DNA from 2 places in the uncultured Sulfitobacter sp. genome. Region 1 is predicted to be linked to the other one. Evidence: riboswitches for the same ligand, from Rfam matches in the RefSeq annotation. Region 1 holds a riboswitch; the other holds the start of a gene.
The links. A riboswitch is a leader RNA that binds a small molecule or an ion and turns the genes downstream of it on or off. The one in region 1 is predicted to bind cobalamin.

Region 1 (4,623 bases):
CCTCAATCACGTCACCGGATGGAAAAACCGAAAGCAGAACTTTATGCGCCATCGCGGGGATCGGGGCCGCACATAGCAGCAAGAGCAGGACAAAGCGTTTCATGCATGTACCCCCTTCGCGGTGTCAAACAGTTCCGGTTTCACCTTGCGGGCCAGCAGAATGGCAAAGCCGGTCAACAGCCCTTCGATGATCATGACAGGGATATGGGCAAAGAACACCAGCTTGGCGGCCGGAATGAATTCATCCCCCGATGCTGCCAGCGAAATGGCCACGACGCCGGTTGTCAGCGCAATTGCCAACGCGCCACCAATCCCGGCCCAGATCGCCCCCGCCGTCGGCGTGCCAGATGCCACAAGCCGGCGCATCATCAACCCGACCACAACCGCCGGAAGGGCAATGTTGACGGTGTTGACGCCCAGAACCGTCAACCCGCCAAAGCCGAAGAATATCGCCTGAAGCACAAGGCCGACAAACAGCGCAGGAAAGGCGGCCCAGCCCAGCAAAATTCCGGCCAGACCGTTCATAATCAGGTGCACCGAAGACGGCCCAACAGGCACATAGATCAACGACGCCACGAAAAAGCTGGCCGACAGCACACCCGCCGTTGGAATACGCTCCAACGTCAGGCTGCGCAGACCCATTGCGATACCGCCCGCTGCAGCAACTGCACCAGCGATCACAACAGTATTGGACAGCGCTCCGTCTACGATATGCATGCGCGTATCACTCCATGTCCCACGCGCGGATCCAGATCACGGCGTCTTGGCTCAGTTCCTTACCTTCATGTTCTGTGACGGGTCCAGACCCAAGCGCGGCAAAGCCCCAATAGCCCGCCCGTGGCACCCCAAAGGAAAAATACCCGTTCATATCCGATATCGCGACAATCGCGCCGCCCGGCATGGCGCTGACAACCGGCATACTGGCCGATGCGCTGTTCATGTCCGGCTCTGCCGCCATATACTCAATCTCGATCTGCGCGCCGGAAACCGGCTGGCCGTCTGCCAGCACTTGGCCGGTAAATGTCGATCCGGCGATGATGTTATAGGGTTTGTTGAGGGGTACAATTTCCGTGGGCAGGCCAACCGGGTTCATCCAATCTGTTGGCAACTGGTTGCGGTTCAGGAATGCCTTGGCGATCTGCTGGATATAAATATCCTCGGCCTCTTCGTAATACGGCGTGGGTACCGTGACCAAAACGTAATCGCCCGACCGTTTGACAGGCACATAACCCTTGAACGCTGCACCGGTGTTTTGACCGCCGGTGAATTGTACAGGCTCTAGGCTGTCCATCAGATCGGTCTTGTCGCCATTGTGAATCATGTAAAATTCTTGCGGGCGTTCCAGGTTCATCACATGGCTATTTTCCATCGGATGCCAAAAGATCAGTTTGACCGGCACATCACCGGGCCGGTCGATCATGGTATTGGTGGTATATTCCAACAAGAAATGCGCCGAAGCCATCGCAGGCAGTGTCAGCACAACGGCACTGGCGAGCAGTAGTTTTTTCATCAGTAGTCTCATCTTGGCGCCACACCCGGCACGTATAAATTCGACCGCCAAGGATATGGTTGGACCGGGACGACACACCCAAACTGGCGCGCGGTTGCCACGGCCAAACGCACACCCCGGCGCCCAGTGAATGCACCCCGTTTACCATGGGGCGCGTGTCCGGCAGGTCTCCTGGCTTGCGGGTCAATGCGTTGGGCCAGCCTTCCCGGATTGCTCCAGTGACGTATTTGGCCCTGCTCGCCGCTGACAGTTGCGGGGGCAGCTGTAGATTTGACGCCGATGCGCCGCACTACATTCCCTCTTTCGCCCGAAAAGATCGGGACCGGTCATAATTCAGTCTTGGCAGATCGGTGCGGGCAACGTCAATCACTAAAGCTGCGCCGAAACCTGCGGGTCAGTCTATTCGCCAGAACCGTTAGCATCCTTGCGCAAAAGATAGGTATCCATGATCCAGCCATGCTGCGCCCGGGCATCTGCCCTTGTCTGGGCGATCCGGTCTGCCACATCGCCAATCCGGCCGTGATCCAGAATTTGCTCTGGCATGCCCAAAAACGCGCCCCACCAAATCAGCGTATCGGCGGGCAAGTCTTGAAAGGTGCAATCGCCGTCCAGCATCACAACCACTGTTTCGGCCCCTTGCGGCCATCCCTGATCGCGCAGGCGGCGACCGGTGGTGATCGTGACCGGGCCATTGACCGTGTTCAGGGGCAAGGCATGTGCCGCCGTCAGCGCCTGAATGGCGGTGATCCCGGGCACAACGCGCAGACGCGGTGCGGGGGCAAGCCTGCCCGCAATGCGCAGGGTGCTGTCATACAGCGACGGATCGCCCCACACCAACAACGCGACGGGGCCTGCACGGTCAGCCTCGGCCATGGCTGCCTGCCAACGGCGCGCGATTTCATCGTGCCACTGCGCGACGCGGTCCTGATAGGGCAACGCCGGATCGCGCACCGGATATTCAAACCGGATGACCTGCGCCGCCGTGCCACTTTGCGTCAAGATATTGTGTCGCAGGGTTAAGAGATCGCCCTTATCGTCGCCCTTGTCTGGTACAAGGATCACCGCCGCATCGCGCAACGCCTGCATCCCTTCGCCCGTGACATGGGCGGGGCTGCCTGTACCAATGCCAATCAGCCAAAGGTCCTCGATTGTATGATGCGGTGCGGCGCTCATGGCAGCTCGTGCGCCAAGGGGCCGTAAAGGATCAATGCCGCGCTATTGCCGACCTCAAGCGCCAGCTGCTCGGCCAGATCGCTGACCGTCGCCCGTGTGATGCGCTGTTCTGGGCGGCTGACGTCCTCGGCCATAATGGCAGGGGTGTCGGCGGGCAACCCATGGGCCAACAGCTTTTCCAGCAACGCCGGAAATGTGCGTTTGCCCATAAAGACAACCGTTGATGCGGCAGGATCGGCAAGCGCCAGCAGGTTCACATCCCCCGGCAATTTGCCTGTCACATCGTGGCCCGTTACAAATTGCACCCGCCGCGCAGTCAACCGGCGCGTCAGTGGAATGCCGATGGCCGCCGCAGCCGCCACCGCCGACGGAATACCGGGGATAATCTCGTAGGGGATGCCAGCGGCTCTCAACGCGACCAGCTCTTCCTCAAGACGGCCAAACAACCCGCCATCGCCGGATTTCAGACGCACGACCCGTTGGTCAATCTGTGCGTAATCCACCAAAAGGCGGCTAACGTGGTCCTGTTTGGGCGAGGCCCGTCCGGCGCGTTTGCCCACGCCAATCAGATCCGCACCGTTGCGCGCATATTCAAGGATCGGCCCGGCGCTTAGGTCATCAAACAAAACCGCGTCGGCGCGTTTCAACCGGTCAACGGCCTTTAGCGTCAACAGCTCAGGATCCCCCGGACCCGACCCGACAAAGCTGACAAATCCGGTCATTTTGGGGCCTCTTGTGGTGTAATCAGATGGAAAAACGTGCCCGTCACATGCCCGTTCTGCGATCCGGTTTCTGGCACGGGGTTGCCATCAGCATCCGACACTTTGGCCAGCGGCGCATCAGGTTGTTCAAGGATCGTCGAATAGTGAAATTCATGCCCGAACAGCTTGTCCCCTGCGTCAAATCCCGGCATCCCCGCGACAAGTTCAACCCGACGATAACCAAGGTGGAACTTGCGCTTTTCATAGCTTGTCACCAGCCCCAAAAGCCCAGCCATCTGGTGCGATACCCCGTCTTTGTCGATCAAGGCAGCGCCAAGCGCCATATAGCCACCGCATTCCCCATGAATGGGGCGATCTTGCGCGTGCTTTACCAGCCCCGCGCGAAAACGGTCGGCGCTTGCCAGACGTCCGGCGTGCAATTCGGGGTATCCCCCCGGCAGCCAGACCAGATCCGCACTGGCATCCGGCGCTTCATCCGCCAAGGGCGAGAATGGCAATATCTCGGCCCCTGCAGCGCGCCAGCCTTCCAGCAGATGCGGATAGGTGAACGAAAACGCCGCGTCTTGCGCCAAGGCAATGCGTTGCGCGGGTGGTTTGGGCAAGTGGAACATGCCGGCTTGCGCAGGTTGACCAGTAGCCGCCGCGCGGATCGCCGCAAGATCGATATGATCGCGCAGGAAATTGGCGTAACCCTTGATCGCTTCCTCAAGATCGGGATGTTCGACCGCTTGGATCAAACCCAGATGGCGTTCGGGTAGCGCCAGATCACCGCGCCGGGGCAAGGACCCCAGTACCGTCAGGCCCGCTTTCTCCATCCCCAGACGCGCCAACCGTTCGTGGCGCGGCGATGCGACCCGGTTCAAAATCACGCCAGCAAAGGGCAGATCCGGCATATACGCCTTGAATCCCAATGCCGTTGCCGCCGCCGACTGTGCCTGCCCGCTGACGTCAACCACCAGAACAACCGGCCAGCCCATGCGCGCAGCGGTTTCGGAACTGCTGCCAAATCCGATCTGCCCGCGCGTTGCTACACCATCATAGAGACCCATCGACCCTTCGGCGATACAGATATCTGCACCTTGGGCTTGCGCCGCAACGGCCCCCAGCAAATTCGGCCCCATGGCCCAGGTGTCCATATTAAACGACGCCCGCCCGCAGGCGGCGCGGTGGAACGCGGGGTCGATATAATCAGGCCCCGATTTATAGGGCTGCACGGTT
Region 2 (4,623 bases), on a different contig from region 1:
GGAGTACAAAAATGAGCATGAATATTCTAGTCGCAGGTGCCACAGGCAAAACCGGGTCGCATGTGGTGAAAAATCTTATTGATCAAGGGCATGAGGCAACCGCACTGGTGCGCGAAAGCTCTGACACCAGTGATCTGCCTAAGGGCACGCATTTGCGCCACGGCGACCTGACCGATTTGTCGGATGACGTTTGCCAAGGCATGGATGTCGTCGTGTTTGCCGCCGGTTCAGGCGGCGACACGGATGCCGGAATGACCGATAAGGTTGACCGCGACGGCGCGCAGCGTCTGACCGATCTGGCCGCAGCGGCGGGCGTGAAACGCTTTGTCATGCTCAGCTCGGTCGGGGCGGATCAGGAAAACCCGTCAGGCGATCTGGCCCACTACATCAAGGCCAAGCACGCCGCTGATGAGCACCTGAAAGCATCCGGCTTAACTTATGCCATTCTGCGCCCCGTTGCCCTGACAGATGACCCGCGCAGCGATAACGTGATCTTGGGCGACGACGTGGACACATCAGCCGAGGCGTCGCGCCGGGATGTTGCCGATGTTCTGGCCGATGCCGCAATCAGCGGGCAATACGACGGGATGGCGCTGAATATGCAATCGGCCTGATCTGCTGATTGAACCATCCCCCACTTTACGAACGCGCGGGCACCCAACGGTGTCCGCGTTTTTGTGTTTGCCCCTAGACCTGTGACAACCGGAATATTTATTGCCTCGCGCCCGTCACATGCTATTTCAAACCACCAACAATAGATGGATCACATTGTGGCAACAGAAACGCTTGGCGCGCTGAACCCCGTAACGGCAATCGCATTGGTCGGTGCCATAGGCGTTGGATCGCAATGGATCGCATGGCGTCTGCGCATGCCTGCAATCGTACTGATGCTGGTCGCCGGTATTCTGATCGGGCCGGTGTTTGGCATCTTTGATCCCGCCCGCGATATCGGGCCGTTGATGGCCCCCATGATCTCCATCGCCGTGGCGATCATCCTGTTCGAGGGCGGTCTGTCGTTGAACTTTCACACGCTGCAAGACGCGGTTGGCGGGGTCAGGCGGTTGGTCTATATCGGCGCGCCTTTGGGGTGGCTAATGGCCGCGCTGTCGCTGCATTATGTGGCGGGGCTTAGCTGGTCCAGCTCGGCCGTGTTTGGTGGCATCATGATCGTCACCGGCCCCACCGTGATCGCGCCGCTTCTGCGCACCGCGCGGCTGTCGCGCCGCCCCGCGACCCTGCTGCAATGGGAAGCCATCATTAACGATCCGATCGGGGCCTTGGCCGCTGTCTTGGCGTTCGAGGTCGTGCTGGCGCTGAACACGGCCACCACGGCGTCCGAGGCGATGATCGAACTGCTGCTCGGGGCTGCCGTGGCAACCGCTGCCGGCGTGGCGGCTGGCGTCGGCCTGTCGCGCGGGTTCAAACGCGGCTGGGTGCCGGAATATATGAAAGTACCCGTGCTTTTCGCCTTGTTGCTGGGGGTGTTCGCCGCATCTGACGCCGTGCTGCATGAAAGCGGGCTGCTGGCCGTGACGATCATGGGGATCGTGATCGCGAACTCAAAACTGCCCAGCTACGAAGAGCTGCGCCGCTTCAAGGAACACGCGACCGTGCTGTTGGTGTCGGGCGTGTTTATCCTGCTTGCTGCGGGTCTGGATGTGGACGCGCTTGGCAATCTTGATTGGCGCGCGGCGGCGTTTGTGGCCGTGGTCGTGCTGGTCGCGCGCCCGCTGACGGTGTTTATCTCGCTTATCGGCTCTGGCATTCCGTTTCGCGAAAAGCTGCTGGTCGCCTTGACCGGACCACGCGGTGTGGTTCTGGTCGCCGTGGCGGGCCTTTTCGGGGAACGCTTGCTCAGCCTTGGCTTTGAAGACGCCGCCTTGATTGCACCGCTGGCATTCGCCCTTGTGGCGGTGACGGTCGTGGTCAACGGATTTACCCTCGCGCCTTTTGCGCGGCTGTTGGGGCTGGCGGGTGCCGATGTGCCGGGCGTCGTGATCATCGGCGGGGCGGATTGGACAACCGCGCTGGCCGAGGTGCTGCGCAAGGCCGAAGTGCCCGTTTTGATGACCGATCCGAACTTCATCCGCCTGCGCAAAGCACGCGCTGCGGGCATCGATACATTCTCGGGTGATATCCTGTCAGAGGCCGCAGAACAGCGGGTCGAGCTGGTCAGCTATGCCACCCTGATCGCGGCCACGGATAACGACGCCTATAACACGCTGGTGACCACGGACCTTGCCCCGGAATTCGGGCGTGAAAACGTGTTTCAGGTGATGCGCGAACGTGCCGACAGCAGCCGCCACCAATTGCCCCGCACCTTGGGGGGGCGCCCCCTCGGCCTAGAGGCCACCCACGCCGAGCTTGAGAAATTGATGGCTGCCGGATGGACCTTCCGCATCACAAAACTATCCGAGGAATTTACGCTCGACGATTGGCGCAACGAGACGCCGGACGGAAAATTACTTGCCCGGATTACGGCGAACGGCACCATTCGCTTTATCCGCAAGAACGAGGACTTCAAAGGCGCACCGGGCCTGCGCATCATCGCCTTGCGCCCACCTGAGGAGTGATGCATATCGGCGGGGGCTTGGCATTGCTCAAGGGTAAATCCCCGCCGCTGCGGTCTGATCACAGAAAAATTTACCCGATCCCAATAACAGCATATTGACACCAAACGGCATTACACCCCAATATGTAGTTGCTTTGGTTCCTGCGGCGCGAGTCGCAGGCTAAGAGGGAAACCGGTGTGATACCGGTGCTGCCCCCGCAACTGTAAGCGGCAAGTGTTGGCCTATGACCCACTGATGCACCCGCATCGGGAAGGAGGCCCCCACATCCGAGCCGTGAGCCAGGAGACCTGCCTTGGCACGATACGAACCACCGCGAGCGGAGGGCTTGAGGACGTGTTGAAGGTTGTGGCCGTGTTGGCCTATGCCCCGCGCGCCCCCGTCCCTTTGCACCACAACAGATAGGGATATGGGCATGACCATCACAGTTTATTCGAAACCCGCTTGCGTGCAATGCACCGCCACCACCCGTGCGCTGGATATGCGCGGTTTGGAATACCGTGTGATCGACCTGACACAAGATGCCGAAGCCATGCAAAGCGTGACCGAAATGGGCTACCGTCAGGTGCCTGTCGTGGTCGCGGGTGATGCGCATTGGGCGGGTTTCCGGCCCGACATGATTGGTCAGTTGGCCTGACCGGCAATGGGCGGGCTGGTCTATTATTCGTCGGCAACGGGCAATACCGCGCGGCTGGTTGCAGCGCTTGGGATTGATGCCATGCGCATTCCCATTCGCCCGTCTGATCCGATGCCAGCCCCTGCCCGCCCCTTTGTGCTGGTCTGCCCAACATTCGCCGATGGCGCAGGGCGCGGCGCGGTGCCCAAACAGGTGATCCGCTTTTTGAATGAACCGACACGCCGCGCGCTGCTGCGCGGTGTGATCGGTGCGGGAAACCGTAACTTTGGCGCGACCTTTGCGCTGTCGGGCGACGTGATCGCCAAGAAATGCAACGTGCCCGTGCTCACAAGGTTTGAGCTGGCAGGCACGGACCTAGACATCGCCCGCATTCGCGACGGGCTGGACAAATTTTGGAGAACAGAATGCTTGATGACGGTATGACCGCTGGGCTGGACTATCACGCGCTGAACGCGATGCTGAACCTATATGACGAGGCGGGGCACATCCGTTTTGACGCCGACCGCAAGGCCGCGCGCGAATACTTTTTGCAGCATGTGAACCAGAACACCGTGTTCTTCCACTCGCTTGAGGAAAAGCTCGGGTATCTCGTCGACGAAGGCTATTACGAGGCCGCGGTGCTGAAGGCCTATCCAGCCGAATTCCTGCGCGAGATTTGGGACACGGCATTCAAGCAAAAATTCCGGTTTCCAACCTTTCTGGGCGCGTTCAAATATTACACCTCCTACACGCTGAAAACCCGTGACGGGAAACGGTTCCTGGAACGCTACGAGGACCGCGTTGTGATGACTGCGCTGACGCTGGCGCAGGGCGATCAGACCCAAGCGATGGCGTTCATGCATGAAATTCTGTCGGGCCGTTTCCAACCCGCCACACCGACATTTCTGAACGCGGGCAAGCAAAGCCGGGGCGAGCTGATCTCGTGTTTCCTGCTGCGTCTTGAGGACAACATGGAAAGCATCGGGCGCGGCATCAACTCTGCCCTGCAGCTTAGTAAACGCGGCGGTGGCGTGGCCTTGATGCTGACCAACGTGCGCGAACATGGAGCCCCGATCAAGGGGATCGAAAACCAGTCCTCAGGCGTGATCCCGGTGATGAAACTGCTTGAGGATTCATTCTCCTACGCCAACCAGCTTGGTGCACGCCAAGGTGCAGGTGCTGTGTATCTGAATGCGCATCATCCTGATATCTTTCAGTTTTTGGACACCAAGCGTGAAAACGCGGACGAGAAAATTCGCATCAAGACGCTCAGCCTTGGCGTGGTTATCCCCGACATCACCTTTGAATTGGCCAAGAAAAACGAGGACATGTATCTGTTCTCGCCCCACGATGTTGAGCGGGTTTACGGCGTGCCGTTCTCGGACATTTCGGTCACCGAGAAATACGCCGAGATGGTCGACAACAAACGCATCCGCA

Region 2: it holds a riboswitch for cobalamin, as region 1 does, so the genes downstream of both, nrdH (glutaredoxin-like protein NrdH) here and AADJ11_RS02275 (DUF4198 domain-containing protein) in region 1, are expected to answer to the same signal.

The regions. Positions count from the first base shown of each region.
Region 1 is NZ_CAXHZD010000001.1:480,209-484,831, reverse strand. It holds gene AADJ11_RS02285 (cobalt ABC transporter permease) at 1-103, opposite strand, end outside; gene cbiM (cobalt transporter CbiM) at 100-717, opposite strand; gene AADJ11_RS02275 (DUF4198 domain-containing protein) at 725-1,510, opposite strand; cobalamin riboswitch at 1,654-1,852, opposite strand; gene cobF (precorrin-6A synthase (deacetylating)) at 1,910-2,683, opposite strand; gene cobA (uroporphyrinogen-III C-methyltransferase) at 2,680-3,405, opposite strand; gene AADJ11_RS02260 (cobyrinate a,c-diamide synthase) at 3,402-4,623, opposite strand, start outside.
Region 2 is NZ_CAXHZD010000003.1:214,605-219,227, forward strand. It holds gene AADJ11_RS11645 (SDR family oxidoreductase) at 18-614, shown strand; gene AADJ11_RS11650 (sodium:proton antiporter) at 759-2,573, shown strand; cobalamin riboswitch at 2,691-2,883, shown strand; gene nrdH (glutaredoxin-like protein NrdH) at 2,986-3,207, shown strand; gene nrdI (class Ib ribonucleoside-diphosphate reductase assembly flavoprotein NrdI) at 3,214-3,630, shown strand; gene nrdE (class 1b ribonucleoside-diphosphate reductase subunit alpha) at 3,612-4,623, shown strand, end outside.